3 regions of the Levilactobacillus yiduensis genome follow, and region 2 is predicted to be linked to each of the others. Evidence: predicted binding sites of a transcription regulator. Region 2 holds the regulator's gene; each other region holds the start of a gene.
The links. The regulator HrcA, encoded in region 2, represses chaperone genes, less so after heat shock. The targets are predictions, from matches to a motif close to TTAGCACTCNNNNNNNNNGAGTGCTAA.

Region 1: a site for HrcA is predicted at 5,943-5,969, ahead of clpP (ATP-dependent Clp endopeptidase proteolytic subunit ClpP). Genes of this name have one in related genera too.
Region 3: a site for HrcA is predicted at 5,841-5,867, ahead of NGM66_RS11440 (ATP-dependent Clp protease ATP-binding subunit). Genes of this name have one in related genera too.

What each region holds. Positions count from the first base shown of each region.
Region 1 is NZ_JAMXAZ010000003.1:73,287-83,624, reverse strand. Features, by position in the region: gene NGM66_RS02780 (FAD-dependent oxidoreductase) at 1-832, shown strand, start outside; gene rapZ (RNase adapter RapZ) at 1,421-2,305, shown strand; gene mgfK (gluconeogenesis morphogenetic factor MgfK) at 2,302-3,315, shown strand; gene whiA (DNA-binding protein WhiA) at 3,318-4,256, shown strand; gene clpP (ATP-dependent Clp endopeptidase proteolytic subunit ClpP) at 5,182-5,778, opposite strand; gene NGM66_RS02755 (hypothetical protein) at 6,046-6,213, shown strand; gene NGM66_RS02750 (LytTR family DNA-binding domain-containing protein) at 6,231-6,677, shown strand; gene NGM66_RS02745 (LiaF transmembrane domain-containing protein) at 6,683-7,420, shown strand; tRNA gene NGM66_RS02740 (tRNA-Arg) at 7,507-7,578, shown strand; gene NGM66_RS02735 (ECF transporter S component) at 7,924-8,523, opposite strand; tRNA gene NGM66_RS02730 (tRNA-Arg) at 8,655-8,726, shown strand; gene NGM66_RS02725 (sugar-binding transcriptional regulator) at 9,022-10,050, shown strand; gene gap (type I glyceraldehyde-3-phosphate dehydrogenase) at 10,118-10,338, shown strand, end outside.
Region 2 is NZ_JAMXAZ010000009.1:54,399-64,736, reverse strand. Features, by position in the region: gene infB (translation initiation factor IF-2) at 1-1,940, shown strand, start outside; gene rbfA (30S ribosome-binding factor RbfA) at 1,960-2,310, shown strand; gene truB (tRNA pseudouridine(55) synthase TruB) at 3,004-3,915, shown strand; gene ribF (riboflavin biosynthesis protein RibF) at 3,938-4,894, shown strand; gene hrcA (heat-inducible transcriptional repressor HrcA) at 6,083-7,120, shown strand; gene grpE (nucleotide exchange factor GrpE) at 7,141-7,731, shown strand; gene dnaK (molecular chaperone DnaK) at 7,770-9,644, shown strand; gene dnaJ (molecular chaperone DnaJ) at 9,770-10,338, shown strand, end outside.
Region 3 is NZ_JAMXAZ010000023.1:30,715-41,052, reverse strand. Features, by position in the region: gene NGM66_RS11465 (glycosyltransferase family 4 protein) at 1-830, opposite strand, end outside; gene NGM66_RS11460 (glycosyltransferase family 4 protein) at 843-2,021, opposite strand; gene ptsP (phosphoenolpyruvate--protein phosphotransferase) at 3,149-4,882, opposite strand; gene NGM66_RS11450 (phosphocarrier protein HPr) at 4,882-5,148, opposite strand; gene ykzS (protein YkzS) at 5,314-5,517, opposite strand; gene NGM66_RS11440 (ATP-dependent Clp protease ATP-binding subunit) at 6,047-8,293, shown strand; gene NGM66_RS11435 (MucBP domain-containing protein) at 8,809-9,909, shown strand.

The DNA.
Region 1 (10,338 bases), on a different contig from region 2:
TGACGTCTTTGCGGTTGGGGATGCCATCGTGGTGCAAAAGCAAGTTTCCGGCAAGGCGGATCTCATTTCACTGGCCTCGCCAGCCAATCGGCAGGGTCGCCAAGTGGCGGATAACCTAGCCGGACTGCCACGGCGAAATCGGGGGAGCCTGGGCACGGCCATTGTCCGGGTCTTTGACCTGGCCGCGGCCGTGACGGGACTCAATGAGGCGGCCTTGCAGGCGCAACAGTTGCCATATCGGGCGGTACACTATCGTGGGGATGACCACGCCAGCTATTTCCCTGGCGGCAAGCCAATGGTGTTGAAGCTATTATTCAATCCACAGACCGGCCAACTTTACGGCGCACAGGGGGTCGGCAGTGGCGTGGACAAACGCATCGACGTGTTGGCCACGGCCATCAAGGGTCATTTGACTGTCGCCGATTTACCAGAATTGGAGCTGAGTTACGCGCCGCCATTCAATTCGGCCAAGGATCCGGTCAATCTGGTGGGCGACATGGCGTTAAACATTGTTGATGGTCTCAGCGACAATCTCCAGTGGTCAGCGTTAAAAGCCGCGGAAGTCGCTGGCAGACAGCTACTGGACGTCCGCAACCCAGACGAATTGCAAGCCGGCCGGTTCCCCGGGGCCATCAATATCCCGCTGGACCAATTACGGGAACGACTAGACGAATTATCCAGCGAGCAACCATACATCGTTAGTTGCCAAAGTGGCCACCGCAGTTACGTGGCAGAACGGATCTTGAAACAACACGGGTTTGACGTGATCAACCTCGACGGCGGCTTCTCGCTGTACCACACGGTTCGCCCTGACGAACTGTTGTATGACTGAGCATGCGTCTATACGAACCGCCTACTCTGGGGATGTCATTAGCCGGAGAGGCGGTTTTCTGGTTTGCTTGGAAAACTGGCCTAGTTCACCAGTCTGAAAGGTGTTTTGCTCAGTGATTAGACAGAAATGGCTGGTTTGAGGTCGATACAGTTGGCATCATTAATTGCCAGCTGACTTCGGCGGGGAAGGACCTGTCGGTGAGTCTGAATTAGGTCAGATTTAGCCGTACCGGGACTATTGGCAATGGCCAGTTGATGGTTAACCACTCCTGTAGCCGAGAGTCTGCCAGCACAGACCGGGCAGCCACAAACAACTTGTATCAATGATTCTAGGCAACTCCGCCTCTCAATCGTTAGGTCCTTACTGATACCAACGAAATCCAACCGCCATTTGTGGCCCCCGCTGCCAAGAACTTTAAACTTTCTTAGGAAGTGCACAGCGTAACGCCGAAGGTCTAGCGGAAGCGGCAAGCAAATTCAGTGGCCAAACCGACCAAAATTGACGTAATTTAAGAGAATTGTTAGGAAAAGACACACCCGGTGTGTTATACTGCATAAAGATTGTTTTCGAAAGGAGCGGAGAAGAGCCATGACTGAAGATATTCGGTTGGTGATCATTACCGGGATGAGTGGTGCCGGCAAGACCGTCGCCATGCAAAGCTTTGAAGATTTAGGCTACTTTTGTATTGATAACATGCCACCTTCGCTGCTGCCCAAGTTTTGGGATTTAGTGCGTGAGTCAGGTAAATTATCCAAGATTGCGTTAGTGATCGATTTACGCTCACGGGCATTTTACGACGAAATCGTGCGCATGCTAAATGATGTAGCGGTCCACGGTACCATGAACGCCCAGGTTCTGTTCCTGGACGCGTCGGATGAGGAACTGGTTTCACGCTACAAGGAGACACGGCGCTCACATCCCTTGGCCCGTAACGGTCGCGTGATGGAAGGTATTCAGCGTGAACGGAAATTGCTGGCGCCGATTCGGCAGGCGGCCCAGTTGGTACTGGATACCACTAACCTCAGTCCCCGTAAGCTCCGTGAAGAGATTTTCCACAATTATGAAACAGAAACGACGAATGCCTTTCACATCGAAGTCATGTCGTTTGGCTTTAAGTATGGCTTGCCCATCGACGCCGATATCGTGATGGACGTGCGGTTTTTGCCGAATCCTTACTACTTGCCAGAACTCCGGGAACAGACTGGTTTAGACCAACCCGTTTACGAGTACGTCATGACGCATCCGCAAACGGAGAACTTTTATCAACAGTTCTTGGGCCTGCTACAGACTATCGTGCCGGGCTACAAAAAAGAGGGTAAGTCCAGTCTGACCATTGCGATTGGTTGTACCGGCGGCCAACACCGGTCCGTTGCCTTAGCCCAACGCCTCGGCAAGGCACTGGGGGACAGCTATCCGGTCCACGTGACCCACCGCGACATCAACAAGCGAAAGGAGTCCGCTAATCGATCATGAGAGAGCTAAATAGTAGCCGCCGCCCGAAAATCGTGGTCATTGGCGGTGGAACGGGACTCCCCGTAATCTTACGCAACCTGCGTGACCAAGATGTCGATATTACGGCAGTGGTCACGGTTGCTGATGACGGGGGTTCTTCTGGTATCATTCGGCATTACGTGAACGTCGTGCCGCCTGGTGATATTCGCAACGTCATGGTGGCGCTGGCGGAAGTGCCAGACATTTATAAAGACTTGTTCCAGTACCGGTTTGAGACGACGGATGATTTCTTTGCCGGTCACGCGATCGGAAATCTAATCATTGCCGCCTTGTCGGAAATGAAGGGCGGTATTTTTGATGCTGTTCAGGAACTGTCCCAACTGATGCGTGTCAATGGCCACATTTATCCGGCGGCCGATGAACCGTTGGAGTTGCACGCCCAATTTGCGGATGGCAGTACCCTGAGTGGCGAGTCGGAAATCACGGCCGCCCACAAGCTCATCAAGCGGGTGTGGGTCGAGACTAGCGACCATCACCAGCAGCCGCAAGCCGTCCAGCCGGTCATCGATGCCATCATGAACGCTGATCAAATCGTCTTGGGGCCCGGGAGCCTATTTACCAGCATCCTGCCCAACCTGATGATTGAAAGCGTCGGCAACGCGGTCAAGGAGACGTCGGCGGAAGTCGTTTACATCTGCAACATCATGACGCAAAAGGGTGAAACGGAAAACTTCACCGATGCCGATCACGTGCGCGTCTTGAACCAGCATTTACACACAAATTTTATTGACACGGTGTTGGTCAACACCCGCAAGGTGCCTGACCAATACATTGATTACCAACGCTGGGACGAAATGTCTCAACCGGTGCGGCATGACTTTCAGGGACTCCGTGATCAGGGGTGCCGGGTCATTTCGACCGACTTTTTACAATTACGCGATAATGGGGCTTTCCACAACGGGCAAGAGGTCGTTCATGAACTCTTGAACTTAATTGGCCAGCCGCGTTACCGAATGAAACGGAGGCCTTAACGGTGTCATACGCCAGTGAAGTCAAAAAAGAATTAACCACCCTGGAGGTTCACCGCGACAACGCCAAGGCTGAATTAGTCGCCTTGATCCGGATGAACGGCGCCCTTGGGCTCGCCAATCATCACTTTGTCTTGAATGTCCAAACAGAAAACCCGGCGATTGCCCGGCGGATGTACCAGTTGCTCAAGCAATTCTACGATTTGGAAAGTGAATTGCTGGTGCGGCGTAAAATGAAGCTCAAAAAAAATAACCTGTACATTGTCCGAGTCAAAACGGGAGCCACGGAAGTCTTATCCGACCTCGGTATCTTTGACGGGATGCAGCTGTTGGAGTCCGTGCCAGATGAAATCTTAAACGATGACATGCGGGTCCGCTCTTATTTGCGCGGTGCCTTTCTGGCGGGCGGGTCCGTCAACAACCCCGAAACCAGTCGCTACCACCTGGAAATCTACTCACTATACGAGGAGCACAACCAGATGATTGCGGAAATGATGAACCGTTATGACTTGAATGCTCGGACCATCGTGCGACGGAGTGGGTACATCACGTACTTGAAGGGTGCCGAAAAGATTGCGGACTTCCTGTCCCTGATTGGCGCCACCACGGCCATGCTGCGGTTCGAAGACGTCCGCATCATGCGGGACATGCGCAACTCGGTCAATCGGTTGGTCAACTGTGAAAACGCCAATATGGACAAGGTGGCCAACGCCTCGACCCGACAGCTCGATAACATTCAGTTTATTGAAGCCACGGTCGGCCTGGGGCAACTTCCAATCAAGTTACGTGAAGTTGCTGAAACGCGGATGGCCCATCAAGAGGTCAGTTTGAAAGAACTCGGTGACCTGGTTCCCGGCGGTCCTATTTCCAAGTCCGGTATCAATCACCGCTTACGTAAAATCAATGACTATGCCAAGCACCTTCGTGAAGAAGCTTCGGCGTAGGGGAAAGCGACTTTCAGCTAATGGTGCTGGGGGCCGTTTTTTCTGTTAGTCTTTAAAAATTGCAAGCTTGAAAGTAGCCAGGGCCATTGTGACACTTGAGTTCATGACGGAAAATTAGTTTCTGAACGCAAGATAGTTCGTGCTGGCCGCCTGACCGTTCGCCAAATTTGGACCGTGACGCTGTGGGAAGGACCGGTCGAAGCCCAAGAGCGGTCTTCAACCTCGCTTCGAGCCGAAAACCACGTCTCGAAGACGCCCGTTTTCAAGCAGTTCACTTGAAAACGCCCACTGCTGAGTCCAAATTTAGCTCACTCACGGCTACGTGGCAGATTGCCATTAATGTTTGCCATTTCAGCGATGCCACTAACTGGGCCAACACCACTGGGGGGCGCTGAATTGCCGGTTGACGCCGACGGATTGGCGCTTCTCAGTCCCACCGAATTGGATTAGATGTGACTGTAGTTCACCTGTTGCCAAGGACTAACCTAACCGACTAGTGAAACATCTCTGTAGCCGGGAGTCCGCTAAATATGAGCTCAGCCGTGGGAGTTCCCTTAGCGGCATGGTTCATGCCGGTTAGGGAACTGGCGATTTTGAGACGCGAACTTCGGCTCAAAGTCGAGGAGACGAGACCGCTTCTTGGCTTGTCCCGCCGCCCACCGCGTTCCGGCTCATATTTGGCGGACGGGAGGCGGCCAGCCCCCACATCTCTGACAGCCGCAGGTGATGGGGGGCTAACTTTAATGTCTGCAATCCCCGTCAGCTAGGTATTATCAGGTATTTTGCGTTTGCAATCTTTGGTTAGTCTTAATCTCTGAATCGAAAAGACAAGCTCAACCGATCCGTTAGTGGTGGGACTCAAGTGTTTAGTGCAAAAAAAATAACACCAACCCAAGCCGGGCCGGTGTTATTTTTAATTAGTCGATTACTTCTTTTGTTCGCTACTGTTGGTCATGATGTGGTCAATCAAACCATAATCAACGGCTTCTTGCGCACTCAAGTAGTTGTCCCGTTCGGTATCTTGGTTCAGACGTTCAACGGGTTGACCAGAGTTTTCAGCCAAAATCTTGTTGATCAATTCACGGGTCTTCAAGATCTCACGTGCAGCAATTTCAATTTCAGTTTGTTGCCCTTGAGCACCACCTGATGGTTGGTGAATCATGACTTGGGCATGTGGCAATGCAAAACGCTTGCCCTTAGTCCCGGATGAAGCCAAGACACTGGCCATGGAAGCTGCCATCCCCAACGTAATGGTTTGCACGTCGGATTGGATGAAGTTCATGGTATCGTAAATGGCCAAGCCGGAAGAAACCACACCACCTGGTGAGTTGATGTACAACGAAATGTCCTTAGTGGAGTCTTGGGCGTCCAAGAAGAGCAATTGCGCAATGATGGCGTTTGCCATGTCATCTTCGATTGGGCCAGATAACATAATGATCCGGTCTTTTAAGAGTCGTGAATAGATATCATAGGCCCGTTCGCCACGGGATGATTGTTCAATAACTGTTGGTACTAAATTCATGACTAGATAGCCTCCCTTATTAACTATTGAATGGCTAGCGTTTCGCTAACATGTTGTTAGTGTACCGCTATGGTCAAAGTAGGTCAAACAATATGACTTACCATTTCGGCCAGAACCAATTAACTAAAACCATCATAACAGAGTTTGGCCAAACGTCACGTATTCTGTCAGTCGAATGGGGAGAGTGCTAACGCCGTGAACCGGGGTGGCAACGCTGTGAAGTCAATCAGAAGGGCGGTTTTAAGTGAATTTGCAAACACCCATCGATTGTGTCAGGAACCAGTGATCAGCGGCGACCAGCAGGCGGGCCAGTCCTTGCGGCGTAGCGGGCAGAAGGTTTGCTCACCGAACTTAGGCGACCACTTGCGTTGGTTAATTGACCGGTCACGCTACCGTTATTTATTTTTGCCAGTGGATATGGTTTACTTGAAATAACGAAAGGGGGTGGCGATTTGAAAATCCACGTGGAAGTTGATGAGACGGCATCGGAACCGGATGTGACCATTCGCGCGGCAGCTAATACGGACGTCAGTCAATTGGTGGCGGCCCTAGAAGCTGCCAGTGCTTCGGCCAAACGACTTACGCTACGCCAGCGCGGGCAGAATTATCAAGTCCGAGTCGGTAGCATTTTATTCCTGGAAGCGGCGGATCACCAAGTGATGGTCCACACGGCTGATGACGTCTACGTTACGCGACAGCCCTTGTACGAGCTGGCTGACGCGTTGCCCACAACTTTCCAGCGGGTCTCCAAGTCCGCCATCCTCAACCGTGAGCAAATCTTATCGTTGACCAAGTCCGTCACGGGTAATTTGGTTAAATTTCAGAAATCACACAAGCAACTCTACGTGTCGCGGCGCTACTACAAGGCGCTCAAAGAGGCACTAGAACGAGAGGGGTAAAGCAGATGCATCGAAATTGGTTTTGGGGTGTTTTCCTAGTGTTGGCGGCAGGTATCTTAGTGACCAGCCAACTGGGCATTTTCACCTATCATATTGGATTTTGGACGTTGTTGCTGGCGATGTTTTTAGTCGCGGCGTTTGTCGAAAGCGTGATTCACGTCACGGTAGGGGGGATGGTGTTTTCCTTAGCCTTTCTGGCCATCATCTTCGCTAAGCCGCTGGGGATTGCGACCCTGGCACCCTGGACGATTCTGGGGGCGGCGGTCCTGTTAACGGCGGGTCTGTCACTGATCATCAAGCCGCGTTGGCGCTGGCATCACCATGGCCCACGGGTAATCGTGAATGGTCAGGATTGGCATCACCGGCATGGCCACGACTGGGAAGAAGAGGACGTGCAGAACAGCGACGAGGCGGAAATTCTAGTTGACGTGAACATGAGTAGCAGTATTCGCTACCTGCAATCACAGGATTTTAAACGGGCCGTCATCAAGGTTTACATGGGTAATGCCAAGGTGTACTTCGACAACGTTGCGCTGAATCCAGACGGCGCAGAGATCGTGGTCGACGATTCATTTGGCGGCACGGAGTTGTTCATTCCTAAGAACTGGAACGTGCAAAATAACGTCAACACGGGCTTCGGCGCGGTTGAAGAAAAGGGCACGGCCACGCCCGACCGGACGACGCCACAAGTCACGATTCACGGGAATGTGTCCTTTGGTGGGGTCACGCTGATTTACATCTAATCCGGAAGAAATTTTCAACGACCCCTTGAATTTATATTCAGCATCAGGTATAGTAATTAGGTGCTCAAAAATACTGATGCTGATAGGCGCCCGTAGTGTAATGGATCGCACGTAAGATTCCGGTTCTTGAAATGGGGGTTCGATTCCCTCCGGGCGCACTTATAGTTAGGATAGGTCGTGATAGGACGTGAAAACGTTGCTATTGCGGTCTTTTCTTTTTGTTTGATGCAGATTAATCGTGGACAAATGTACACCGAAATGTACACCAATGTGACTGAAGGCGGTATACACCACTCGTGTACACCGCTAGATGATACCGTCCTATCTGGTATCTAGACCAGCTGGGATAAGGGTTTAGTCAGGCTATTAGATTATTTTAATTTATTGGATTTGAAACCAAAAAAACGCGCTCACAAGTAACGTGAACGCGTAGAAAATTAATGATTAACTCAGGGTGAGCAGTCATAAATCGCGGCCGGCCACCCGTGTAGGACCAATACTGATTAGGCTCTGAGCCGATCCCAGCGGTTACGTAGGGGCCGGGCAATCAACGGGGCAACTAGAACATCTAAAATAAACTCTGGAATCCCGTTAGTCAGTAAGGAAATCATCAGCACGTAGCCCAAGGTTTGGTTACCCTTGGCGCCGAACGCCGTGGCGACGGCGGGCGTTTGGTAGAAGAAAAAGACCAGGCCTAGGACCAAAAGGGTGTTGACCAACGCCGCACAACCGGCGGCAACTTGCATGGCGCGACGCTGAGACCACTGACGGTTACGGCCCCAGGTGTAGAGTCCACCAGCCGCTAGCCCCATCAGCAAGCGGGGCAGGATGGAAATCAACGGGTTGGTAAAGATCAGTGGGGCAACCGGGCTGGATGGCCAGGTAAAGGCCCGCACGAAGGTGATTAGGCCCCAGAACCCACCGATGACCAGGCCGTCTTTGGGACCCAGAGCCGTACCGGCCACGATGACGGTCAAGCCAATCAGGGTCATACTGAATGGACCCAGGGGCACGTAGCCCAGAAACGGAATAATATTTTGTAGCAAAACGATCGCCATTAATAATGCGTCAACGACCAGGCGAAAAGTCTTATGTCGCGTCATTGCGGAAACCTCCAGGAAAAAGTTAATGCCGTCATTATAGCATGAATTCTCCCCTAAAAATGAAAAACTGCCTTGTATTTTTATTCAAAATCAGTTATAGTAATCAAGGTGTTGTTCATAACAATTTTTATGCGCCCGTAGTGTAATGGATCGCACGTAAGATTCCGGTTCTTGAAATGGGGGTTCGATTCCCTCCGGGCGCATCAAATAAAAGCAAAGAAATCGTCGTCGCCGGTTCGCCGGAGGACGGCGATTTTTTTGCCTATAATTCGAGGTACGCCGCCAGTTTCTGGCTGGTCCAGTACACCTTATGTTTCAGTTTCTTCTATTGTAAGGGCTTACATAAATTAACGGTCTGAATTACTTGCTAAAGGGCGAGCATGGGCTTATACTATTAATCGTAAAAGGTTAGCTCTGGTTGGCCTTAAATTTTTTGACCAGGGTGGGCGTTTATCAGCCACCATAGGTCGGTTATCGTCCCACTAGGAGGTAAGCAGGATGCATGAAGATTGGCAGTGGGTGGATGCGATTATGCCCCAGATGGTTGGGAAACTGACCAGCCGCTTCCGTGTTCTGCAGGGTGTTGCCCGCCTCCAACCCGTGGGGCGGCGGACGCTAGCGACCAAGCTCGCGTGTTCCGAGCGGACGGTACGAACGACCACGGACGCCTTGGCAGACTTGGGATTCATTCAGATGTCTGTCCGGGGGATGCAGATCACGGCTGGTGGCCAGCGGGTCTTGCGGGGGTTGACCCCCGTGATGAACGACCTGGCGGGCCGCCAACAGCGAGAACGCGAACTGGCGCAAAAGCTGGGCATCGCGCATTGCACGATCGTTCCCGGTGACAGCACCGCGGCTAACGGTTCGCTCAATGGCTTAGCCCAGGCGGCCGGGCAGGTTCTGATGGCGCAGATGCCAGCAGGACCCAGTACGGTTGCCGTCATGGGCGGTCACACGTTGGCAAGCGTGGCGGATGCGTTGACACCGGCACTGGCCACTAACCGGGAATTGTTATTCGTTCCGGCGCGTGGTGGGGTTGGTGAGTCGCCCGCCATTCAGGCCAACACGGTGAGTGCCGCCATGGCGGAGCACACCAACAGCGCGTTTCGACAGCTCTATGTGCCGGAACAACTGAACTCAGCCACCTATAAATCGTTGTTCGCGGAGCCAGCAATCCACGAAGTGTTACAGTTGATTGCCCAGAGCAACGTGGTGATTCACGGCATCGGTCAGGCATTTGTCATGGCCGAGCGGCGGAAAATGGATCCGCACGTGATCGCCGATTTATCCGCGGCCCATGCCGTGGGTGAGGCCTTTGGTTATTTCTATGATGACCAGGGCCACGTCGTCAGCAAGTTCCCCCGTATCGGGTTGGAAATTGGCGACTTAGCCGCTAAACAATTAGTCATCGCCGTTGCCGGTGGTGCCGAGAAGGGGGCCGCAATTGCGGCTTACATGCGTTTAGCGCCAGCACAGACTTGGCTAGTAACCGATGAAGGTGCTGCTGACTTTGTTTTAAAAAAGTGATACAATGAACATGTATTGCTTTTTAAAAAATTATCTTTGTTTGCTTCCTGAAGGAGGAAATCACAGTATGACTGTAAAGATTGGTATTAATGGTTTCGGACGTATCGGCCGTTTGGCTTTCAAGCGGATTCACGAACTCCACTCAAGTGACATCGAAGTTGTTGCCATCAACGATTTGACGACACCTTCCATGTTAGCTTACTTGTTGAAGTATGACTCAACTCATGGCCGTTTCCCTGGCGAAGTTTCCGCTACGGACAAGGGCATCGTGGTTGACGGTAAGGAATA
Region 2 (10,338 bases):
ATACAAATAATAGTAACGGCCGGCGTGGTAGCAACAACAGCAACAGTCGTGGGGGCCGGAATAACCGGAACAACCGCAATAACCGCCGCCGTAATAACAACAATAATCGTTACAAGAAGAACCAACGGATCAAAGACACGAACCAGCACAAGGGTGCGCCAGAACGGAAGAACAAGGCTTTACCAGAAGTCTTAGTCTATAGCGATGGCATGAACGCCCAAGACCTGGCGAAGATCTTACACCGTTCCTCAGCTGAAATCGTGAAGAAACTCTTCATGTTAGGCGTCATGGTCAACCAAAACCAATCCCTGGATAAGGATACGATTGAAATTTTGGCGGACGACTATGGCATCCAAGCCAAGGAAAAGGTTGAAGTCGACGTTTCCGATATCGACAAGGCCTTCGACGCTGAAATGGCCAATACGGACCATCTCGTACCGCGGGCACCAGTTGTTACGATCATGGGACACGTTGACCATGGGAAGACCACGTTGCTGGACCACTTGCGGCATTCACACATTACCGAGGGTGAAGCCGGGGGAATCACGCAGGCCATTGGGGCTTACCAAGTCCACTACAATGACAAGCTGATCACCTTCTTGGATACGCCAGGACACGCGGCCTTTACCGAAATGCGGGCCCGTGGTGCGGAAATCACCGATATTACCGTGTTGGTGGTTGCTGCGGATGACGGTGTGATGCCACAAACAATCGAAGCTATTCACCATGCCAAAGCGGCTGGTACGCCAATCATCGTGGCTGTCAACAAGATCGATAAGCCGGGTGCTAACCCGAACCACGTCATGGAACAATTGACGGAATATGAATTGATTCCTGAAGACTGGGGTGGCGACACCATCTTCGTTGAAATTTCTGCGAAGTTTGGCAAGAACATCGACGAATTGCTCGATATGATCTTGCTACAAGCCGAAGTGCTGGAATTGAAGGCTAACCCTGAACAAAACGGTGCCGGGAACGTTATCGAAGCCCGTTTGGATCAAGGCAAGGGTTCCGTTGCCACACTGCTGGTTCAGCAAGGGACCTTACACGTTGGAGACCCAATCGTGGTCGGCAACACGTTTGGTCGTGTCCGGACGATGGTCAACGAACGTGGTCGGCGGATCAAGGACGCCGTACCGTCTACGCCAGTTGAAATCACTGGGTTAAACGACGTGCCAGAAGCCGGGGACCGGTTCGTGGTCTTCGACGATGAAAAGACGGCGCGGGCTGCCGGTGAAGAACGGGCCAAGGAAGCCTTGGTCAAGGAACGCCGCAACACGAGTCACGTGACGTTGGACAACCTGTTTGATTCCCTTAAGGAAGGTGAAATGAAGGAAGTTGACGTCATCATCAAGGCTGACGTTCAAGGTTCTGTTGAAGCCTTAGCTGGGAGTCTGAAGAAGATCGATGTTTCCGGTGTCCGGGTCAACATCATTCACTCTGCCGTAGGGGCCATTAACGAAAGTGATGTCACCTTAGCGGAAGCTTCAGATGCCATCATCATTGGCTTTAACGTTCGCCCAACACCACAAGCACGGGCCCAAGCCGACAGTGACAAGGTCGACATCCGCTTGCACAACGTCATCTACAACGCCATCGATGAAATCGAAACGGCGATGAAGGGGATGCTGGAACCAACCTACGAAGAACAAGTCATTGGCCAGATCGAAGTTAAGGATATTTTCCATGCTTCCAAGGTCGGGACAATCGTCGGTGGGATGGTTACCGAAGGCTACGTTACCGCTGACAGCGACGTTCGTTTGATTCGTGACGGCGTGGTCATTTACGAAGGTAAATTAGGTAGCTTGAAGCGTTTCAAGGACGACGTCAAGCAAGTTAAGATGGGTTATGAATTAGGGTTAACTATCGAGAACTATAACGACATCAAGGTAGACGACGTGATCGAAGCCTACGTGATGAAGGAAGTTCCCGTTAAATAAATAATCGGAGGCAACTGTCATGGCACAATATCGAGTTGGCCGGTTGGAACAAGAAATCCAACGGGAAGTTACGGATATTCTCCTCAAACGGGTCCGCGATCCACGGGTCGAGGGCGTGACCGTTACCGGGGTAGAAGTTACCGGTGACTTACAACAGGCAACGATTTACTACAGTATTTTATCCGACAAGGCCTCATCCGCAGAGAAGACGCAACAAGGATTGGACAAGGCCACGGGCCTGATCCGGTCCGAATTGGGTTCTCGCCTGAGCATCTACAAGACGCCAGAATTGACGTTCGAACAAGATTCCTCAGTACGCTACGGTAGCCACATCGATGAACTGTTAAATGAATTACACCACCGCGAGTAATCACGGGGTGCTGAGGTGCTGGTCAGTGTTGGCCAGCACCTTTTTGGGTCCAAATTCACGCGCAACGTTGGCCACACGCCGTTAGTCTGTGGTAAACTATAAGCTATTCTGTGTCATAATTGACTGGCTTGCGTAGTGTTTGGCCGCCTAGCCGTTCGTCAAATATGGGTTGGAACGCTGTGGGCGGACGGGACGAGCCAAGGGGCGGTCTCGCCACCTCGCTTTGAGCCGAAATACACGTCTCAAAGACGCCAGTTTCCTAGCCAGCTAAAAGCGCTGTCAAGGGAACTCCCACGGCTGAGCCCATATTTGACGAACTATCGGCTACTGTGGTGGTTAATAACAATGATGGCCATTAAATAATGTGTTGTCGCCCAGCTCTAGTTGATGACCTGGTAAACTGAACAACCTGTGGTTAACAGACAGCAATCTGCCGAAGGAGGCCAGGGGTGTAGCCAGCTGTGTCGACGGTGTTGGCTGAGGTGTTGGCTGAGGTTTTATCTCAGCCTACAGCGTGGGACGACTTGGGAGACTCGCGGTTTTAGCGAGGCTTTCAAGCGAGGTGGAAGCCTGCTTGCCAGGCTGGAGCCGTTCCCCAGAGCAGGCGGAACCCCTGGCAGCCGTAGGCACTGGTTTAGCCAGTTTCATTGACTTAACCCAAACGATTTCACAAGTAAGAACGGAGGAACCGGGATGGACGGGATTATCCCCTTATACAAAGAACGAGGCCTCACCAGTTTTGACTGTGTGGCCAAATTACGCCACATTCTCCACACCAAGAAGGTCGGCCACAGCGGGACACTTGATCCCAGCGTCGATGGTGTGTTACCCATTTGTATCGGCTCGGCGACCAAGGTCGTGCCATACCTCATGGCTTCCGGCAAAGTTTACCGGGGAACGGTGACCTTTGGCTTGGCTACGACGACCGAGGATCTGGACGGCGACGTCGTAGAACGACAGGCACTGACCCGTCCCTTTACACTGGCTGAATTGACGGCGGGGACGGCCCAACTGACCGGGACCATCCAGCAAACGCCGCCCATGTATTCGGCGGTCAAGGTTCATGGTCGCAAGTTGTACGAGTACGCGCGGGCGGGCGAAACCGTTGAACGGCCAACGCGTACGGTGACCGTTGATCATTTCACCTTGACCGATGCGGGGACGTTTGACGCCGAACAGGGCACGCAGACCGTGGCCTTTGAAGTGGGCTGTTCCAAAGGGACCTACGTGCGGACGTTAGCCGTTGACCTGGGTCTCTTGTTGGGCGTACCGGCCGTGATGGCATCGCTCACCCGGCAACAGAGTGGCGGTTTCACGCTGGACCAAACGGTGACGTTAGACCAGGTGGCCGAAGCCATGGCAAACGAAAATCTGTCGGCCATTTTACGGCCCATCGACTATGCGTTGACGGCTTATCCCCATGTGGCATTGAGCGACCGCGTCTGGGGACTGGTCAAAAATGGCGTCTTTCTCACAGCCGATGAGCTGGATGGTGCCACGGCACCGGAAGTCGCCTTGACGTATCAGGGCGCGACCAAGTGCCTGTACCAATGGTCCGAAGAAAAACAACAATACAAGCCGCTGAAAATGTTTGCGGTGAACTAAGTTTTGAGAAGAGGAATTTCCAATGGAAGTTATTCACATACACCACCCGTTAGATGCACGGCAAATTCCCGATGAGCCAGTGGTCTTGGCCATGGGCTTTTTCGATGGCGTTCATCGCGGGCATCAAGCGGTCATCAACCGGGCCAAAGCGCTTGCCCAAGCCAAAGGTGTTAAGCTGGCCGTCTTGACCTATGATCACCACCCTGCGCTGGTTTACCGGCCGCTACAGGCGGATGACCAGAAGTATTTGAGTCCGATCAACCGCAAGCTCCAGCAGCTGGACCGATTGGGGGTCGACCGGGTCTTTTTGGTCAATTACACCGGCGAATTTGCGGCCCAGACACCGCAAGAATTTGTCGACCACTATTTGGTGGCTTTTCACACGGTGGCGGCAGTGGCTGGCTTTGACCACACTTACGGCAAGAAGGACGTGGCCAATATGGCGCGGTTGCCTGAATATGCGCAGGGACGGTTTGAGGTGGTCACGGTCCCCGAAGAGGCCAGTGGCAACGAAAAGGTTAGTTCTACGCGGATTCGGGCGGCGATGCGTGCGGGTGATGTCGACTTGGTGAACCAATTACTGGGTTACACGTACCGCTCGACGGGATTGGTAGTCCACGGCGAGGCCCGGGGCCGAACGATCGGCTACCCCACGGCTAACGTCATGGCGCCACAGGATGAGTGGATCCCTGGGATTGGCATTTACACGGCCCGGTTGAAGGTTGGGGCCATCTGGTACCCTGGGATGGTCTCTGTGGGCCGTAACGTGACCTTTGGGGATAACCGTCCAGTCACGGTCGAAATGAACCTCCTGGACTTCCAGGGCAACCTGTACGGCGAACCAGTAGAGGTCGAATGGCACCACCGGTTGCGCGGCGAGGTGAAATTCGCGGACGCGGACGGTCTGGTTGCGCAATTAAAGCAAGACGAAGCAGACACGCGGGCCTATTTCCATCAAGTTGCGACGCGTGAATCTTAAATAACTAAAGGTTGCAAGTTTAAAAGTAGCTAAATTTATGGTGACACCAGGGTTTACAGGGATAAAATTAGCCTTTGAACGCACCTTGCTCTGTGCTGGCCGCCTTACCGTTCGCCAAATTTGGACCGTGACGCTGTGGGAAGGACCGGTCGAAGCCAAAAGGCGGTCTTCAACCTCGCTTCGAGCCGAAGACCGCGTCTCGAAGACGCCAGTTTCCAAGAAGTTCACTTGTAAACTCCCACGGCTGAGTCCAAATTTAGCTCACTCACGGTTACGTGACAAGTTGTCCGCTAATGTGGATGTTCAGCGATTTCTCTGCTAATTTTGTGGTTAATCACCGACGTAACCGGAGGAGGTCAGAGGTGCAGGTTGCTGTGACAACGGTGTTAGCTGAGCGTTTTTTCTCAGCTTACAGCGTGGGACGTGTTTGGAGATTGACGGGGTTCGTCAAGCTTCAAACCGAGTCGGCGGACCGCTCCTTAGGCCGCCGGCGTTCCCCATAGCTACCGGAATCTCTGACAGCCGCAGGTGGCGGGCGTGGACTAATTTCATGTTCACAGTCCTTGTCAGCTGAGTATTATCAGGTATTTTTGCACTTGCAATCTTCAGTTAAATAATTTAAAGGGCTTAGCGAACGCGTTGCGGGAGTTAAGTCCTTTTTGGTTGGCCGTTGAAAGTTATCCCAAGATTTTTAGGCCTAGATTTTGGTGGTTGAACGCCATCCCGACAAGAAGTTTAGTAAGAGTAGTGGTATAGGTTAACTTAGATGATAGATTTAGAGACACTAGTTAATTAGGCAAGTGTGGGCGATAGGCACTACCGTAGCCGGGAGTTCGCCAAATATGGGCTCAGCCGTGGGAGTTCCCTTGGCAGCGCTTTTGGCTGGTTAGGGAACTGGCGTCTTTGAGACGTGCATTTCGGCTCAAAGCGAGGTGCCGAGACCGCCCTTTGGCTCGTCCCGTCCGCCCACAGCGTTCCAGCCCATATTTGGCGAACGGTAAGGCGGGCCAGTCACCACAATCCATCCTGAAACCGCTGTATTCTGAGGGAATTCTAAAAAATTAGCACTTAAACCCAACGATTGCTAAAAATTCTACCAGATTTCTTGACTTCAAAACCCGGTTTTGCTACATTATATATGTGACTTAGCACTTGTGTTGTTTGAGTGCTAAAAAAGGGGTGATTGTGATGCTTTCAGAAAGACAAATGATGATTCTGCGAGCCGTTGTCCGCGACTTTACCAACACTGGTGTGCCGGTGGGGTCTAAGGCATTAGCCAAGCAGTTACCCATCCACGTAAGCTCAGCGACAATTCGTAATGAAATGGCGGCGTTGGAGGAACAGGGCCTGATTAAAAAGACTCACTCGTCTTCCGGCCGGATTCCTTCGGTTGAAGGGTACCGGTATTACGTTGACCATTTGGTAAAACCCGATCCGTTGCGGCCCAACGATATCGACGTGATTCAGTCCTCGTTAGGTGGCGATTTCCACAAGATTGACGAAATTATTTCGCAATCGGCCACGATCTTATCCAACCTGACGAGCTATACCGCGTTTACGTTGAAGCCGGAATTAAAGGACAGTCGGCTTAGTGGTTTCCGGTTGGTTCCCCTCGGTAAGCGGCAAGTGATGGCGATCCTGGTCACCGACAGTGGTGACGTGGAAAACCAGACATTTGACGTGAGTGAGTCCGTGACCGGCGACCAGTTAGAGGCCGTTGTTCGGCTGATCAATGATCAGTTGGTCGGGTTGACGCTTCCAGAAGTGGTTCAAAAGCTGCAGGCGGATATTCCAATGAAAATTGCCAATTACCTGCAGAGTCCAGAAGGCTTTCTGGATATTTTCGGCGACGTGTTGACGCGGGCCGCGCAAGAGCGGTTCTACGTTGGCGGTCGACTGAATCTGTTGAACTTCTCGCAGGATAGCGATGTTGATTCACTGAAGTCGTTGTATTCATTGATCGATAAGACCGATGATATCGCCAACGTCTTGGGGCAACCGCGGGATAACATTTCCGTGCAAATTGGCAATGAAATGACCAACGATGCCTTGAGAAACTTCAGCCTGATCACCGCCACCTACGACGTGAACCAACATGGTAAGGGTATGATCGCTATTTTAGGACCGACCCGCATGCCGTATTCACGGATGTTAGGGATTGTCGGTGCGTTTCGTGAAGAGCTCGCGAAGAAACTGTTAGATTACTATCGGTTCTACGACGAGTAAAGAAAGGGAGGTTTTTTATCGTGGCTGACAAGCAACAACCATCCACTGATGATGAAACTGCGGCAAAGGCCGCCACTACTAAGCAAGACCCAGACAAGACTGAGCAAGCCGCACCAGCGGACAAGAAGCCCACTGATAAGTCGACGCCAACGGTCACCGCGGAGGCTTTAGCCGCTGTGCAAAAGAAGGCGGATGGCTTCGAGGACAAGTACCTGCGCGCCGAAGCGGAAGTGCAAAACATGCAGACCCGTTACCAAAAGGAACAGGCCGCGCTCATCAAGTACGATGGTCAGCAACTCGCTAAGGACGTGCTCCCCGTGATCGATAACTTGGAGCGGGCCTTAGCAGTCGAAGCGACTGATGAGACGAGCAAGCAGATCAAAAAGGGTGTGCAGATGACCTACGATCACATGGAAGACGCCTTGAAGCGTAATCACGTGACGGAGATCGCCGCACTGGGCCAGAAGTTTGACCCGACCTTGCACCAAGCGGTTCAGTCGGTCCCAGTCTCTGATGGGCAAACGGCTGAAACGGTGGTCAATGTGCTCCAAAAGGGCTACCAACTAAAGGACCGGGTACTCCGGCCCGCTATGGTTGTCGTTGCTCAATAAATTTATAAATAAAAAATTAAAAAAAGAGGGAATTTTTGATGGCAAGTAACAAGATTATCGGAATTGACTTAGGGACGACTAACTCTGCCGTTGCCGTTCTTGAAGGCAGTACGCCAAAGATCATTGCGAACAAGGAAGGCGCCCGGACGACGCCATCCGTTGTCGCTTTTAAAGATGGTGAAACCCAAGTCGGTGAAGTTGCTAAGCGTCAAGCAATCACTAACCCGAACACGATTTCATCTATCAAGAGTCACATGGGTGAAGCAGGCTTCAAGGAAACCATTGAAGGCAAGGACTACACGCCAGAACAAGTTTCCGCAATGATTTTACAACACTTGAAGTCCTTCGCTGAAGACTACATTGGTGACACGGTTGATAAGGCCGTTATCACGGTGCCAGCTTACTTCAACGATGCCCAACGGCAAGCAACTAAGGATGCTGGTAAGATCGCTGGTTTGAACGTTGAACGGATCATCAACGAACCAACGGCCGCAGCCTTAGCTTACGGCTTGGACAAGCAAGACAAAGATGAAAAAGTCATGGTCTATGACCTTGGTGGTGGGACCTTTGATGTGTCCATCCTGGACTTAGGTGACGGTGTCTTCGACGTGCTGTCAACGAACGGGGATACCCATTTAGGTGGGGATGACTTTGACCAAAAGATCATGGACTGGTTGATTGCCGGTTTCAAGGACGAAAACGGTGTTGACTTATCCAAGGATAAAATGGCCGTTCAACGGTTAAAGGACGCTGCTGAAAAAGCGAAGAAGGACCTCTCTGGGGTTACCGAAGCACAAATCAGCTTGCCATTTATTTCCGCTGGCGACAATGGCCCATTGCACTTGGAAAAGAGCTTGACACGGGCCAAGTTCAACGAATTAACGGCTGACTTGGTTGAAAAGACGCGGATCCCAGTTGAAAACGCCTTGAAGGATGCCGACTTACAAGCCGGCGACGTTGACGTTGTCATCTTAAACGGTGGGTCTACGCGGATTCCAGCTATTCAAGAAGCCGTTAAGAAGTGGACGGGTAAGGAACCTAACCACTCCATCAACCCTGATGAAGCCGTTGCTTTAGGTGCCGCTGTCCAAGGTGGGGTCATCACTGGTGACGTCAAGGACGTTGTCTTATTGGATGTCACGCCATTATCCTTGGGTATTGAAACCATGGGTGGGGTCTTCACGAAGTTGATCGACCGCAACACCACGATTCCTACCAGCAAGTCCCAAGTCTTCTCAACCGCTGCGGATAACCAACCAGCCGTTGATATCCACGTCTTACAAGGTGAACGGCCAATGGCTGCTGACAACAAGACGTTGGGTAACTTCCAACTCGCTGACATCCCAGCTGCACCTCGTGGTGTTCCACAAATCCAAGTGACCTTTGATATCGATAAGAACGGTATCGTGAATGTTTCCGCTAAGGATATGGGCACGAACAAGGAACAAAAGATCACCATCAAGAGTTCCGACGGTCTGTCCGATGAAGAAGTCGACAAGATGATGAAGGAAGCTAAGGAAAACGAAGCTGCCGACAAGCAACGTAAGGAAGAAGTCGACACCAAGAACGAAGTCGACCAATTACTCTTCCAGACCGACAAGACGTTGAAAGACGTTAAGGGCAAGGTCTCTGACGACGAAATCAAGAAGGCCGAAGATGCGCGTGACGCCTTGAAGAAGGCCCAAGAAGCCAACAACTTGGACGACATGAAGAGCAAGAAGGATGACTTGAACAAGATCATCCAAGACCTCTCCGTCAAGTTGTATCAACAAGCCCAACAGGCACAACAAGCCCAGGGCGGCGCTGACGGTGCTACTGGTCAACAAGCCAGTGGCGATGCCAAGAGCGACGGCAAAGACGGCGACACTGTTGATGGGGACTTCCACGAAGTTCACGACGACGATAACAAGTAATTGCCCCGTTTCACTTTAAGAGAGTGCAGACAAGAAGTCAGAGTCCCTGGGGCTTTGGCTTTTTGTTTCGAGTATGCTATTCTTACTAGTAGCGAAAAATATCGGGTTTGATTGGGAGGAAAAAGATGGCGGAAACGGACTTATATGGCGTACTAGGCGTCGCAAAAGATGCCAGTCAAGCAGAAATCAAGAAGGCCTATCGGAAATTATCAAAGAAGTATCATCCAGATTTGAACAAGGCACCGGATGCGGCGGAGAAATTCAAGGCCGTGCAGGATGCCTATGATGTCTTAGGTGATGAACAAAAACGGGCCAACTATGACCAATATGGTTCCGCAGACGGTGCCCAAGGCGGCTTCGGTGGTTTTGGCGGCGGTCAACAAGGTGGCTTCGGCGGCTTTGGTGGCGGCGGTGGTTTCGACGACATCTTCAACCAATTCTTTGGCGGCGGTGGCGGCCAACGGAACCCCAACGCACCACGGCCTGGTCGAGATCTACAGTACCAGATGGACTTGAAGTTTGAAGAGGCCATCTTTGGCAAGAAGACCAAGATCAAGTACAACCGTGAGGCCCAATGCCACACCTGTGGCGGTAATGGGGCCAAGCCGGGGACGTCACCGGTCACCTGTCACCAATGTGGCGGGTCTGGCTACGTGACGACCGAGACCAACACACCGTTGGGTCGGATGCGCAG
Region 3 (10,338 bases), on a different contig from region 2:
GCCTGGTACAAGTCGAGGTCCCGTAACAAGACCGGTGTCCCGGTACTGAAGGCCTCAAGCACAGACATGGGGAACAACTCGTTAAATGACGGCAGTAAAAACAGGTCCGCCAGATCATAATAGTCCACCAACTTATCGCGGTCCACGATGCCCGGGAAGCTCAAATTAGCCGGCGGATCATCGACGACCTTCTTGAGCTCAGCATACCCATCCGTCATCCGACCAAAAGAGAAGCCCCCGGCCCAAATAAATTGCAGGTCCGGGTTATTACGGGCTAATTTGATGAAGTCAAACAACCCCTTGCGCTCCTGAATCTGACCGATGCCCAAAATGGTGAAGCGTTGCGGATCGTAGTGATACTGCTGGCGCAACGCTAGTTTTTGGTCGGCATCGACCGGATAGAACTCCTGGCGGCTCACGAAGTTCGGGATATACGTGACCTTGTCTTCCGGAATGCCCGCCGCCACTAATTTGGGAATAAAGGTCGGGTTGACCACCACGATGTGATCCATTCGCTTATAAAAGGCAATGACGTACTTGTAAAAAATAGCCCGGAACGGTTGCGGAATCTTCAGACTCCCCTCCAAGGTCTCCGGTAAAAAGTGGACGTAACCAATCTTGCGGCCACGATGGGGCAAGAACGTTGACAGGTAATAGGAAAAGTTGATCGTATGGTAATGGGTCAAGTCGACCCGGCGATAACTGTTCACGGACACGTCAAATTCTTGGTCCAACCGCGTGGCCAACAGATTCATGAGTTCGTTGTAGGCACTCCCCACGCCCTGACCCTTCACGGAATCAGCCGCAGAAAACATGTTGATTTTTAGCATCCAATAACTCCTCTAATCACTAAAGTCTGGGGTATCCTCGTGCGACTGTTCGTAGCTCGCTTGGGCATCCTGATAAAATTCAATGATGTGCCGGCCAAAGGTATCCGCGGAAATCTCCGCGAGCTTTTGGGCCAGTAAATCAGGATCCTGCTCTTCATCCCCATGGAGCAGGTAGTCCACGACGTTGGTCACCATTTCATCTTGGGTCGTGAACGTGACCCCCAGCGTCCGGCTCGACAGTAATTCGTCGGTATACGGACTGGTCATGACCACGATCTTCGTACCGGCCGCCATCGCTTCGATGTAGGTCAGCCCCTGCGACTCGGAATCCGAAGACGACAGAAAGACGTTGGCCATGTGGTAGTAGCGGAACACGTCATCGTTGTTCACTTCACCGGTAAAGGTAATGTGATCGTTGTACCCCGAAGCCTGGGCTTGCGCTTCCAGGTCTTCTTTGGCCGGCCCATCTCCCACGATCAGCAGTTGGGCGTTCGGCACCTGTTCCAAAATGCGGCCCAGGCCCGTGATGCTGGCCTTGATATTTTTCTCATAAGCCAAGCGACTCAGCGACAAGATGACTGGTGTATCCGGCGCATAACCCAATTGCCGGCGTAAATTAGCCGTGTCGGGCTGCTCGTATTGATGCAGGTTGACCCCGGTCGGAATCACGCGGATCGGCGCCTTGACACCGTAATCCGTCAAGGTCGTCAAGACCCGGTCACTGGGTGCCACGACACCCGTTAGGTGGTAACAAAACGCCAGTGTTCCCTGTTTAACGTGAACGGGCTTCAGAATCTTCCCATTAGCCACGTAATGCAAATAATCTTCATACATCGTGTGGTACGTATGTAGACACGGAATCTCCAGATTGCGCGCCACAAATTTGCCGATCCAGCCCATCGAAAATTCCGTCTGGGTATGGACTACGTCAAGATTCAGTTCCTTTGCAATCTGATAAGCCTGAAACAACCCCCGAACCGCGATTCGACGGTCCGTAAACGATACGAACGGAATACTTGAGAAGCGAAAGACATTGCGCTCGTACACGTTCTTCTCCACGTGTGGATCAGTGGTCGTGAAAATGTAGACTTGGTGCCCCTGTTTTTCCAATTGATCTCGCAACGTCTTAATGGAAGTCGCAACCCCACTCACTTGAGGGAAATAGGTATCCGTAAATATGCCAATGTTCATTGCCAATCCCCCTTGCGTCTTGTGTTTTGGCTAAATAGTTAGGTACTACGCATTTTACAATCATCATAATTATATGGGTTTGCCTAGGTGATTGCAAACGTCAGCGGTAGTTGCTGTCAAATTAATTCTTGCACATTACAGCCACGGTTGATGGTGCTGGCCGCCTTGCCGTTCGCCAAATTTGGACCGTGACGCTGTGGGAAGGACCGGTCGAAGCCAAAGTGCGGTCTTCAACCTCGCTTCGAGCCGAAAGCCACGTCTCGAAGACGCCCGTTTCCAAGTAGATCACTTGAAAACGCCCACGGCTGAGTCCAAATTTAGCTCACTCACGGCTACGTGACAGGTTGTCCACTAATGTGGATGAACGTTGCCATTTCAGCGATTTTTCTGTTAATTTTGTGGTTAACCACCGACGTAACCGGAGGCAGTCAGAGGTGTAGGTTGCTGTGACGCCGGCGAATCGCTCCATAGGCCGCCGACGTTTCCCATAGCTACCGGAATCTCTGACAGCCGCAGGTGGTGGGCGTGGACTAATTTCATGTTCACAATCCTTGTCAGCTGAGTATTATCAAGTGCTTTTGTACTTGCAACCTTTAGTTACGATCCGGCCCGCCTAACGTTTGCCAAATATGGACTGGAATGCGGTGGGCGGACCGGACCGAGCCTGAGAAGCGGTCTCGGCCTCGCTTTGAGCCGAAAAATCACGTCTCAAAGACGCCAGTTCCCTAAACGGTAAAACCCCACCGTTAAGGGAACTCCCACGGCTGAATCCATATTTGACGAACTCTCGGCTACGATGGTGGTTATCAGCAGCAATTGGCCACTCACATCTGCCCACTGTAGTTATGTCAGTTTAACACACTGGCACTGTCCAGACTTTGTTTTGTCACAATCAGCCAAATCGTCGTGCGACTCAAAGACATCCTCCCCTGGAACTATCACATAAACACGATGATTCCTGCATACGCACTGGTTCTCTCGACTAATGGAACCCTAGCTTAACCAGACGTCCCTTTCCTAGCCACTAAAAAATGAGTTTGGGATAAAGCACCCAAACTCATTGGTATTTCCGAACTTATATTGCCGAAACCTGGGCCAAAAGGCACTGGTTCCACTCTTCATTCATCTCAATCTGTTTGATTCAATACATCAGGCACCGCCGCTTGGACCATCGTGACGACCTCCTGGCTGGTGCTGGCTGAGTTTAAGACCGTCTCGACTAAGGATTGGAGCTCCTTGGCGTCCAACTGACTGATCAGCTGGCGCGTCTTTAAGATCGACCCCGCACCCATTGAAAACTCGTCTAGCCCCATCCCCAATAACAGGGGTACCGCAATGGGATCGCCGGCCATCTCGCCACACATCGCCACGGGAATGCCCGCCGCGTGGCCCGCCGTCACGATCCGGTCCACCAACCGCAAAATTGCGGGATGGTATGGCTGGTACAGGTAGGCCACGTCTTGGTTCGTCCGGTCTGCCGCCATGGTGTAGCCGATCAGGTCGTTGGTCCCAATGCTCATGAAGTCGACCTCCTGAGCAAAGCGATCCGCGAGCATGGCCGCTGCCGGAACCTCGACCATCATGCCGACCTGGACCTTGCCCATCGGCACCTTGGCCGTGGTCAGCCGGGAGCGTTCGTCATCATAGATGGCCTTGGCCTGCCGCAACTCGTCTAGCGTGGCAATCATGGGAAACATGATCCGCAAATTACCGTAGGCCGAGGCCCGCAGCAGTGCACGCAACTGGCTCCGAAAGACGTTTTGATGCGCCAAGCTCTGCCGAATCGCCCGTGCCCCTAAGAAGGGGTTGGCTTCTGGCTTTTGCTTCAGATACGGCAACGGCTTGTCGCCACCGATATCGAGCGTCCGAATCACAACCGGCCGCGGGGCCAAGGCCTGGACGACCTGGCGATAGGCCAGAAATTGTTCATCTTCCGTGGGGAGCTGTTCGCTGTCCATGTACAGAAATTCCGTGCGCATGAGCCCGATTGCTTCAGCCCCGTTCTTTAACACGTTCGGGATATCGTTAGCGGTACCGACATTGGCCGCCAGCAGCACGCCGACGCCATCTTGGCTGGTCGTCGTGTGGTGGCGTAACGTCGCGAGTCGTTGCATGTTTGCCGCGCGGTCCTGCATGGCCTGTTTAGCCGTTGCCAGTTCCGGCTTAGTCGGCTCACTAATGACACTGCCCCGCGTCCCATTGACGATGACCATGGTGCCATCCGTCAGATCAGCCGTCGCCGATTGCGTCCCCACGACTGCAGGAATGTTCAGTGACCGCGCCAAGATGGACGAATGCGAGGTACGCCCGCCTAAGTCCGTCACGAAGCCCAGGATGTACTTGGCATCCACTGAGACCGTGTCACTGGGAATCAGATCATGCGTGACCACGACGACGGGTTCCTTGAGCAATGCCAGATCCGGCAACTTCACGCCCAGCAAATGTGCCGTGACCCGCTTGGTAATGTCATGGAGGTCACTGACCCGCTCTTGCATGTACGCGTTTTGTTCCTTCAACCGGCCTTCGTAAATGTTGGCCACGCTCGCCAAGGCAACTTCGGCATTGATCCGCTCGGTTTTGATCTGTGTCTCAACGGCACCAATGAATTCTGGGTCCTGGAGCATCTCAATGTGGGCACTAAAAACCTGGGCACTATCAGCGCCCAGGTTTTTAGTTGCACGAGTTTTAATCGTCTCGACTTCTGAGACGGCTGCTTCAAGGGCCTGATGGAATCGATTTAATTCGTAATCAAGATTAGTGATTGACCGTCTTTTTGTGCGAAGGTCTGGTTCAACAAACCGGTATACCCGGCCGCAAGCCACCCCATCACTGGCGGCAATTCCCTTGAGCATCGCTCTCATTAGTCAGATAAACCCTCTTTTTTCAACGTTTCAGCCACTGCCTTCATGGCATCTGCTTCGTCGTCGCCGTCAGTCGTGATGGTGATGCTGGCGTTTTGGCCAACACCTAAGGACATAACGCCCATGATGGACTTCAAGTTAACGGACTTGTCTTGGTACTGCAAGCTAACTTCTGAGTTGAACTTGCTAGCAGCTTGAACTAATAACGTCGCTGGACGGGCGTGGATACCAGTTTCTGCAGTGACACGAAATTCGCGTTTTTCCATAATTGATCGATCTCCTTTAAGCTTAGGTTGATTTCTTAATCTAACGTGACTCACCCTGACCTTGCGCATGGGCCAAACAACCATTTGGTGAGTTACGCCTACCTTCTAAGAATATCAATCTCGCCTGCAAATTACAAGCATTCATGAACCGCTTACATCAAATAATCATGATTCAGCCTCATTTTGGGCATCGTCGTCATAACGATAGATGAGCTTACCACCCTTGTGGGCCTGACCCACCACCCGTTTCCGTGTTTCAAAGGCCATGAACGCTTTTTGAAACGCTGGAAATTCTTCTGGTGTGACTTCAAATTCATCTAATTTCTTATCTTTCAGCTGATTCATCAGATCAGTAAAATCTTTTGCCAAAGTTTTATTCCTCCTCTTTAAGGTGAGTTGTTTGGGGGGTATCCCAACAGGTGCTCACCAGGCTGAGACTAACAGTATACCCGGAATTGCCGGGACACACCACTTTTTTATCTGTTGCCGAAACGCCGTTAGTAAGGTCGCCAACCCTTAAACCATTCAGCACCAACGCTAATCATTTTCGAATCTTAGCATGGTGCTGAAGGCTTGGTCAGACGCGATTTCCCCCCTACCATTCTAGTCTAGCACGCACTCTACCATCCAGGTAGTCAACGCCTCAGAATATACCCCGTTTTTAAAGATTTGGCCGTTTTCAAGTAGTGATTTTAGCATTCTACCTAGGAGAGTGCTAGAATGAAAATGTTCGCTGGAGATACCCCATTTTGCACCGCTTGTGCCCCGAAACAAATTACTTGCACGGGGACGTGAACGCGGTATAATGTGGTCAATGGTCAAGAAAGGTCAAACCCTTTTGAACGGACCTGCGTGGGTGTTTCCCACGAGAATTCCAGGCAAGAAAGGAGACGACAAGATGCTATGTCAAAATTGCCACCGCAATGAAGCAACGATTCACCTGTACATGAGTGTGAACGGGCAGCGGCAACAAGTTGACCTATGCCAAAATTGTTACCAACTGCTTAAGCAGCAACAAAACGATTCTGGAAATGGAGGTGGCCGTATGGCACAAGATCCATTCGGCTTTGGCAACCTGGATGATATTTTCCGGGCAATGCAAGGCGGCAACAGCAACGATCAAGCTGACTACCGGCAATCCGGTGCCCAATCTGGTCAACCGACCCAACCGACCGGCAACAACGGGGGTAAGGGCAATGGCCTACTCAGTCAGTACGGCTTGAACCTGACCCAGCTGGCGAAGGATGGTAAGGTTGATCCCGTCATTGGTCGGGACAAGGAGACGGCTCAAGTCATCGAAATTCTCAATCGCCGGACCAAGAACAACCCCGTGTTGATCGGGGAAGCCGGTGTTGGGAAGACGGCCGTCATCGAAGGCCTTGCGGAACGCATTGTTGAAGGCAACGTTCCTGAAAAATTAGCCAATAAGCAAATCATTCGGTTGGACGTGGTGTCACTGGTTCAAGGAACCGGGATCCGCGGTCAATTTGAACAACGGATGCAACAATTGATGAAGGAAGTCCAGAGCAATCCGGACATCATCCTCTTTATTGACGAAATCCATGAAATCATGGGTGCCGGCAACGCTGAAGGTGGCATGGACGCGGGTAACGTCTTGAAACCAGCCTTGGCACGGGGAGACTTCCAACTCATCGGGGCTACGACTTTAAATGAATACAGAGATATTGAAAAGGACCAAGCCCTGGCACGGCGGTTCCAACCCGTTACGGTCAACGAACCGAGTGCTGATGAAGCCGTCAAGATTTTACAAGGCATCCAAAAGAAGTATGAAGATTACCACCACGTTCACTACACGGACGATGCCATTGAGGCTGCCGTTCGCCTGTCTGACCGTTACATCCAAGACCGCTTCTTACCCGACAAGGCCATTGACCTGTTGGATGAAGCCGGTTCACGGAAGAACTTAACGATCAACGTGGCTGACCCGAAGGCCATTGACGAAAAGATCAAGGGTGCTGAGGAGCAGAAGCAGGCCGCTTTGAAGCAGGAAGACTACGAAAAAGCCGCCTACTACCGTGATCAGGTCAACAAGTTAGAAAAGTCCAAGGAGACCGCCATGAACGCCGAACAAGATCAATCGGCCACGGTCACCGTTAAGGACATGCAAGACATCGTTGAAGAAAAGACGTCGATTCCAGTTGGCGAGCTGGCAGCTAAGGAACAACATCAGCTGCAAAGCCTCCCCGCTGATTTGGAAAAGCACGTCATCGGCCAAAACGAAGCCGTCGACAAGGTTGCGCGGGCCATTCGCCGGAACCGTATCGGGTTGAACGGCACGGGTCGGCCAATCGGGTCCTTCCTCTTCGTGGGACCAACTGGTGTTGGGAAGACGGAATTAGCCAAGCAATTGGCCAATGAACTCTTCGGCTCCCAAGAGGCCATGATTCGCTTTGACATGTCAGAATACATGGAACCACATTCCATTTCTAAGTTGATCGGGTCACCACCTGGCTACGTCGGCTATGAAGAAGCTGGCCAATTGACGGAACAAGTCCGTCGCCACCCGTACACCTTGATTCTGCTGGACGAAATTGAAAAGGCCCACCCCGACGTCATGAACATGTTCTTACAAATTCTTGACGACGGTCGCTTGACCGATTCTCAAGGCCGGACAGTTTCCTTCAAGGATACCCTGATCATCATGACCAGTAACGCCGGGACCGGTGACGCTGAAGCCAATGTTGGGTTCGGTGCTGCCGCTGAAGGCAAGACCCACTCTGTTCTGGGCAACCTGACCAACTACTTCAAGCCAGAATTTTTGAACCGGTTTGACGATATCATCGAGTTCAATTCCTTGAGCAAGGAAAACTTGATGCACATCGTTGACTTAATGATTGGTGACGTCAACAATATGTTGGCTGGTCAAGGCCTGCACATTCACGTCACTGAACCAGTTGAGGAACAGCTTGTGACTAAAGGGTATAACCCAGCTATGGGTGCTCGTCCATTGCGGCGAGTCATCCAAGAAGAAATTGAAGATCGGATTGCGGACTTCTACCTTGATCACGCGGACGTTAAGAACCTCGTGGCCAAGATTGAAGACGGCAAGATCGTCTTAGCTGCCGACACCGAAGCCAACAAGGCTGACACGGCGGAATCTAAGGCTGATACCGATAAGCAGTAACTTGATTAAACGACAGTTGCCTCCGGGTGGCTGTCGTTTTTTTGGTTTGACCGCAACATTGGACGGTTCTGGCCGCCTTACCGTCCGTTAGATATGAGTCGGAACGCGGTGGGCGGGCGGACGGACCGAGCCAAGGAACGGTCTCGGCCCTCGCCTTTGAGCCGAAGAACGCATCTCAAAGACGCCAGGATTCTAAGTGGCATCAGGTCATGCCGCTTAGAATCCTCCCACGGCTGAACTCATATCTAACGAACTCTCGGCTACGATGGTTTTTACAGACGATACTCGGTCCTACCTATCCAACCATTTCCACTCGCTTAATCTATCGCAATCAGCCGTACTTGACTAACTTACCGGTACGTTTGGTCAAGCGGTGATTAGGCCCCTCACGTCATGTAGAGACCTGTTTTCCGGATTTTTTAACGCGTTATGGAAGCGTTTTGCAATTAGGGTCTGCAATCCAGTCGGAGAATGCGGTATACTGGTTTTAACGAAACTTCTGGAGGTGAACGGACATGGCTTTTTTTGACTGGTTACGGCGGGCAATCGCGCCGACCCGACCGCCTAAACGGCGACCACGACACGCACAACACCGGCTCACCCCCACCCCCGCGGTGCCTGAGCCAGTGACCCCAGCCGTCTCCACACCGGCCACGCCCCTGCCGCCTGCACAACCGGCGCTCCCGTTACCACAGGCTACGACGGCTCAGACTAGTGAAACGCAGCCGACCGCCACGCTAGTCGTTCGGCTGGTCGATACGCAAAATCGGCCGCTTCAGCCCGCCTTGGTGCTGACCGGGCGGTTACATCACTCGGTCAATTTCCGCTTCCCAGAAATTGCGGGCTACGCCTTACAGGACGTTCACGGCTTCACCCAGACGTACCTCAGCGAATACGGTCTGACCACATTGGTCTATGTCCGGCACTGGGGACAGCCCATCATCAGCTATTTGGTCGACTACGATACGGGGCGCCTCTTACAGTTGCCAGGGATTCTACGCGGCCGCTTGGGAACGCCCTTTTCCCTGACGCCCCCGACTGTTCCCAACTACCATATTTTCCAGGCACAGGGTAATCAACGCGGCCGTTTTGCCGAACAACCCGGGCAAGTGGTCTACTACTACCGGCGTGATTCCTGGCAAACGGTTCAGCGGGTTCATCAATTTGTCTTCTTACAGGCCGATCATCAGGTCTACGATGAGCCCAACGGTCAGGCTTACGGCTACCAATTTCCAACAGACTCGCTGTGGCGGCTCTTCATGATCATCACTTTGACCAGCGGTGAAGTCTGGTACAATCTCGGTGGCGAACAGTGGCTTCGCGCCCAGGATACCGTCCGTCGCGACCACCAGTTCATCGACCTTCATCTGCCTGCGCCGGACAAATGGCACCCGCAGAAATTTGAACGCATGGGGACCGTTGATTACGTGCCGGGTGAGGCCGTATCCATTTACCACGAGCCATACGGTGAAACGGCCGGTCAACTCCGGCACGGTGAGGCGCTGGACATTCGCGGTCGCGTGGTCGATGATCAACAGCTGGTCTGGTACCAAATCGGCCCAGACGCCTATATCAACGCGCGCTACGTCCGGCTTGCTAAAATTGAGTATGCTTAGGTGAAAATCGGTTAGAACCTGTTAAGATTAGTCGTTTACAGCTTCATAGTGGGAAATGGCCGCCTACCGTCCACCAAATATGGGTTGGAACGCTGTGGGCGGACCGGACCGAGCCTGAGAAGCGGTCTCGGCCTCGCTTTGAGCCGAAAAACACGTCTCAAAGACGCCAGTTTCCTAAGCGGCATGAACCGCGCCGCTAAGGAAACTCCCACGGCTGAACCCATATTTGACGGACTCTCGGCTACATGAGTGATTAACTACCAATTGCCAACTTAGCCCCTGGCAGCAGTTAACCTATCGACTAACTCCCAGCCAATACAATGTCATTGACAGACGTCAACTTGCCGGAGGCAGCCAGGGTGGAGCCAGCTGTGTCGACGGTGTTGGCTGAGGTTTTTTCTCAGCCTACAGCGTGGGACGACTTGGAAG